Regions from separate parts of the Marinilactibacillus sp. 15R genome, predicted to be linked through region 1. Evidence: predicted binding sites of a transcription regulator. Region 1 holds the regulator's gene; the other holds the start of a gene.
What was found. Region 1 encodes Rex, which represses fermentation and respiration genes when NADH is low (regulators of the CRP and FNR family bind a similar motif). Its sites were predicted from a motif close to TTGTGAANTANTTCACAA; they were not measured.
Positions count from the first base shown of each region.

Region 2: a site for Rex is predicted at 1,457-1,474, ahead of BKP56_RS11145 (competence protein ComK). Genes of this name have one in related genera too.

Region 1 covers NZ_CP017761.1:1,019,025-1,022,242, reverse strand. Annotated here, with positions in the region: gene groES (co-chaperone GroES) at 1-114, opposite strand, end outside; gene BKP56_RS05030 (CPBP family intramembrane glutamic endopeptidase) at 345-1,004, shown strand; gene BKP56_RS14230 (DUF4305 domain-containing protein) at 1,033-1,236, shown strand; gene BKP56_RS05020 (redox-sensing transcriptional repressor Rex) at 1,305-1,997, opposite strand; gene BKP56_RS05015 (ABC-F family ATP-binding cassette domain-containing protein) at 2,410-3,218, shown strand, end outside.
Region 2 covers NZ_CP017761.1:2,256,189-2,259,406, forward strand. Annotated here, with positions in the region: gene BKP56_RS11135 (amino acid ABC transporter permease) at 1-380, opposite strand, end outside; gene BKP56_RS11140 (transporter substrate-binding domain-containing protein) at 383-1,243, opposite strand; gene BKP56_RS11145 (competence protein ComK) at 1,562-2,407, shown strand; gene BKP56_RS11150 (N-acetylmuramoyl-L-alanine amidase family protein) at 2,472-3,218, opposite strand, start outside.

The DNA of each region.
Region 1 (3,218 bases):
TTTAGCTGTTTGCGGCTTTTCTTTTGCTGACTCCGGTAAAACAAGTCCACTGACAGTTTTTTCTTCTTCTTTGATTACTTCCAGAAGAACACGATTTCCTAAAGGTTTTAACATGGTGTTATCCCTCCATATAATTTTATAGTTGAGTTTATATTCGTGTTAGCACTCGATGCACCCGAGTGCTAACTCCAATACTTAGTATATTCAAAACTGAGTTTTCTTGCAACCCTTTTGAAGTTAAAAAATTGATTAAAATCATATCTGGAATACTGACAAAATTTATGTTAAGTTACTAGTAATGTCAAAAACGACTTTATTATCTTTAGAAAATGAGGATGAATCTATTGGAACAATCACATAAAAAAACAGCTCTCCAAATCATACTGCTGTATATATTCGTTCAGTTGGCAACCGTACTAACCGCTCAATTTCTACCTGAAAGCATTCGTACAGATGGGGTAATCTGGTCTAACCTGCTTTTCTTTACTCTTGGTGCAGTCGGAATGATTTATCTCAACCAGAAAAAAGATTTTACATTTTCTTTTGAAAAACCCTTTAGATCAAATATTCCTGAAATTATCTTATGGGGATTTCTCGGATTAATTATTGCGCTCTTTGCGCAATTTATTGCTACAATGATTGAAATCAATTTCCTTGGTGCATCTCAAGACTCACAAAACACTCAAAATATTATTGCAATCATCAAGCAGTATCCTTACTTTCTTCTACTCTCTTCTATAGCCGGACCTATTATGGAAGAATTTGTCTTCCGTAAAGCAATATTTGGTATGGGTTTAGAGAAAATCGGCGGAATAGGTGCAGCTGTTGTCAGCTCGCTCATGTTTGCAGTCATTCACTTTGATGGAAGAATTTTAGTTTATTCTACTATGGGACTTGTTTTTTCTTGGTTGTATTTCAAGACAAAAAACATTTGGACACCTATCATCGCCCATTGTCTTATGAATACAGCTGCTGTAATTGGAAATCTGATTCTAAATAACTAAAGAATTTATTGTATGAAAGGATTTTTAAATGACCGAAAAACAAATTCTAAGCTATATATTTTTTAAGTACGTAATGTGCTTTATATTACTCTACTTCGTCATTGATATTGTCGGATTGGAAGGATGGGGTATATTCCCGTTGTTGTTTGCCTTTCTGGCTACCAAAGACTTTGTTCAGGGAACTCGTCTAGCAGATTCATATTTTAAAATCAGGAAAAACCGAAATAAATAATCAAAAAAGCAGCTACCCGTTGATTAATTCAATCAAACAAGGTAACTGCTTTTATTTTCCTGTATTACTTAATCTTCTACAAATATCTCTCCAGTTTCTTCATCAATGATTACTTCTTCCTCATCATCTAATTCTTGATAATAATTGATGAAATAAATCAACGTTTGTAATTCATTAGTCAAGTCAACATTGTGTACACGCACACTGTCAGGAACATTCACTCGAATAGGTGTAAAGTTCATAATTCCTTTAACGCCACCTTCGACAAGTTTGTTCGCCATTTCCTGCGCAATTTCTGAAGGAACAGTCAAAATCGCAACATCAATTTGCTGCAGATCCAACTGTTCTACCATTTCATCTATATGATAAATGGGAACACCTTGGTGAATGGTTCCAATCAATTTCTCATTGATATCAAATCCTGCACTGATACGGGTATTATTGTTTCTTCTGAAATTATAATTCAAGAGAGCTTGTCCTAGATTTCCTACACCGATCAAGGCAACATTCGTCAATCGATCCTGGTTCAATGTTTTACTGAAAAAGTTCATCAATGCTTCAACATCATATCCATATCCACGTTTTCCTAATGCACCAAAGTACGAAAAATCTCGTCTAATTGTTGCACTGTCAACTTTTACTGCTTCACTAAGCTTTGCAGAAGAAACACGATTTTTTCCTGCTTCATGGAGAAAGCGTAAATAACGATAATAAAGGGGTAATCTCCTTGCAGTAGCTTTTGGAATTTTCTTTTCTACCATACTTTTTCTCCTTCAAATTATAATTCAATATAAAACTTCCCATTAAACTAAAAGTAATATACCTCATCTAATATTTTTAACTTTCATTTCACAAATTCCTATAGTATTTCACTAACTATTATAGCACGGAATTTATAAATTGGAAGTTAATATGACTATAAAATAAGGGATTCTATATTACCTATGAGAATATTATCATATATGATCATATCAGCTTGTGAAAAAATCGATAGAATTCATCTTATAAAAAGCAATTACATCTATCGAAATTTCATCATTTTTTTAAGCAGTTATTATGATCCATCATCGACTGTTCTGTTTATCAGTCATGGAATATGCTAAACTTATAAGACAAGATATTTGAGGAAATTTAACTGTTTAACGTACAAATTTTAAAAATGAGGAATATAAAATGATACTTTTGCAAACTCAAAAAATAGCTCGTCATTTCGGTGCTGAGGTACTATTTAATGATGTCACATTGGAAATCAAAGATAATGCTAGAGTTGGTTTAGTGGGACGAAATGGTGCTGGAAAATCTACCTTACTGCACATTATTTCCGGACAGGAAGAACCAGATGCTGGAAGAGTCAATAAAAAGAAAGATATAACCTTAGGGTTTTTAGATCAACATACTGGTTTAGAATCCAATAAAACGATATGGGAAGAAATGCTAGCCATATTTGAACCTGTTATCCAGATAGAAAAAGAAATGAGAGAAATTGAGTATCAAATGAGCTCTCCTGATTTATTATCAGATAAAGAATACTATCAGGAATTGCTAAAAAAATATGACTCGCTTCAAGAGTCATTTAAACAATTGAATGGATATGGCTACGAAAGTGAGATACGCTCTGTTCTTCATGGCTTTCGCTTTTACGAATCCGACTTTTCAACTCCCGTTTCCCAGTTATCTGGAGGACAAAAAACGAGATTAGCTTTAGCGAGACTACTGCTAGAAAAGAAGGATCTGCTTATTTTAGATGAACCCACCAACCATTTGGATATCGAAACCTTATCCTGGTTAGAAAAATACTTGCAGAATTATACGGGAGCTTTGCTGATTGTTTCCCATGACCGTTATTTTTTAGATAAAGTTATCAACGAAGTTTATGAAGTAAGTAATAAGAAAGTCCAGCATTTTACTGGAAATTATTCTAACTATCTCAAACTTAAAGCTGAACTGATCCAGAAAATGTGGAAAGAATATGAAAAACAACA
Region 2 (3,218 bases), 1.2 Mb from region 1:
GCTTCCCATTGTCCGTAGTCGACCGAAGAAATAGAGGAGCGTAAAATTTCTGATATATAAGCTGCTGAGTTCAAACTAAATCCGATTATGGCTGCCGTCATCGCATCAAATTGAACATTCATAAAGGGTAAACCAAAATAAATCAGAAATAAAAATACTAAGGCAGGTGTTCCTCTCATAAATGATACATAAACTCTTGCTAACCAGCCTACTACCCAGATACTAGACATACGCATTAAAGTTAGTACCATCCCTAGTATCATTCCGATTACTGTACTGATAATCGCAATAAACAAAGTCTTTGGTACTCCGGCCAAAAGGAAAGGTAATGTCTCCCAGGCAAGCTCCGGGTCAAAAATATATTCCCATTGAAGCCCCATAATTATTCCTCAATTTCTATTGTCATAATATCCATATCTTTTTCTTTTGTTACATCTTCTCCATAATAATATTCTTCAGATAATTCACTTAAGGTCCCATCAGCATGCATATCTTCAAGTGCTCCGTCCACTGCTTCAGTCAACTGATCATTGCCTAGTTTCATTGAAAAGTTTGTATAACTTGGATTAAAAAAGAGATCTTCCTGAATCTTGACTGGAATCTCCGGAAAAGCTTCTAATGCCATTGTCTGACCATAATAATCGTTAATGATAACATCTGTCCGTCCATTTGCAACATCCCAAAGATATTGGTCATTTGTAGCGTTGTCGTAAATAACGAGTTCTGCACCATATTGTTCAGCGATTTTCATATAAGAAGTGGTTGCTGCACCTGCTGCTTTTTTACCGTCCAGATCTTCCATCGTTTCAATCCCAGAATTGTCTTCTTCTCTAACGATCATAGACATATACGTATATTTGTAAGGAATTGAATAATTAAACTTATCCGCATTTTCACCAGCATGGCTGATGCTTAATGCTGCAATATCAAGCTGATCACTATTAAGTGATGTCAACATTCCATCGACACCCATTTCAGTAAATTCAACTTCCAAATCCAGACGCTCACCAATCTCACGTAAAATTTCAACTTCAAAACCAGTTAATTCATTCGTTTCTTCATCATGGTAAGAGTTGGGATAGTAAGTTCCAGAAGTAGCTGCACGCAACACACCAGCTTCTTGAATATCATTCCAAGCAGTGTTTTCACTACTTGTATCTTCTTGCGAATCAGTCCCACATGCTGTCAGAAACAGCGCACTACCTAAAATAATATTAGTAATTACTTTTCTTTTTTTATTCATTAGTACTCTCCTTTTTTTAATGACTCATAGATTCTATCAGTCTTATTTGTAATAAGTCAAAATTTTGAACAAAAAAGGAAAAAAATTTAATTATATAGCGTAATAAGCACTTATTTTCTTTAATGCTAAAGCATTTACACGAATCTAAAAAGAACAATATTGTATTTTAATCACATTTTATTATTGATGAAGTTCTAAATCTAATTAATTCCATTGTGACAAATAACACATGTTTGCTATAATGATTTTGCCAATAAATATTATCTCTTTATTAGTTTTATCGACTGATCTTGAGATATAAAGAGAGGAATAAATCAAATGGAACAAACCAAAAAGATACTTTATGATTTACAGAACACTATCTGTACTAACATGAGAATGCCTGGCGATAAGATAGAAGACTCACCCTCCATTTATAGAACTTCAGCTACTACTTTTCAAATTTGTTCAGAAGAGTTAAAAAAATACATAAATCAAGCAATTCCTTTAAAGAAAATTATTGTAGATAGTGAAACACTCTATGTTTGTGATATTTCAAACCTTGCCGATAGCGATTATAATTCACTCGTCTTTCAGTACCGCGGTGATGTATTGAAAAGTAAAGAAACGACCACACAAATTATGCAGTCCTATTTTAATGACCATGTTCCTTATTCAACTATTCAAAATTTAGGCAGAGTTATCAATATTAATCGGAAATGTCCATATGTAGCTGGAACCATTGTTTTTGTTCCAGATAAAGGTCCTTCAAAACAAAATGTGAATTGGATTGGACTCCATCACTTAAAGAATTATTCATCCTATAAAGATAAAACCCTCTTAAGCTTTGTTCATCATCATGAGCTGATCATTAACTTAAATATCAAAAATGTCCATAAATTATTTGATCAGGCTATTCGTTTATACTTAGTTGAATTACAGATTTCCAGAGAGTGGCAACTATTATTTGCACCTACACAAAGTTTTGACACAGATACATTATTACAAAGAAAAACAAGATCTAAAATGACTGGCACTGATGCCCCCTCTCCTATTGGCTGGCATACAAAACTAGTCTATTCTTTATCCTATAAGATGGTAACTTTAACTCTTGGAGAAGACGATCCATATTTAGAAGATATTAAAGAAGCTTTTTCATTGATTGAAGATGAGATAGAAACTTGAACACTAATCTATAAAAGCCTTTCCGTTTCACTAAGAAATGGAAAGGCTTTATTAATTCATATATTTAAATTACTTTTACATACGTTGGACTAGCAGTCAGATAAAAAATCTGGCCATTTGAATTTTTCACTTTATACTGCTCTCTGCTCCCTACTTTGATCTTCTCAATAATTTCTGGAAATCCTTGTCCTTTTAAAAGCTGACCATATACATCCTCATCTTTCCAGCTAGGCTGGTTATAAAAGCGAAGTGTTCCATTAAAAATACTTTCTACTCTTTTTCCTATATAACTAATAGTCTTAGAAGTCTGATTAATATTTTTCTTACTTTGCTCACTCAGAGCTTTAACGGGCTGATACTTTACATCAATTTTTTCACAGATCCCTTCAATAATAGCCTCAGCAGCAGTATTGAAATGGGATACATTGTTATAATAATCAAAGTCTCGCTGGTTATCTATAAATCCATACTCTATGATTACTGTTTCAGTACGACCTGTTAGACGGTGTAGAAAGTAATAGTCCACACCTGTACTGATTGACCTTTTAAATACTCTACGCAGGGGTAAATCAGTAGCAGAAACTAAATGGTCTGCTAATTGCTGTGCAAAAGCTGATTTGGCGTGAACAGAATGTATTGTCTCAATTCCGCTGGCGGTTCCGTCATAAGCATTCCAATGATTCGATACACAGACATCATACTGATTTTTGATTCGTGCAACTCGTTCTGTAGGACTTAAAGTACTGTCCCCTTTTCTAGTCAAAGCCACTTGTGCGCCCAATTCTTTCAGTCGTTTATACTGATAGCGACT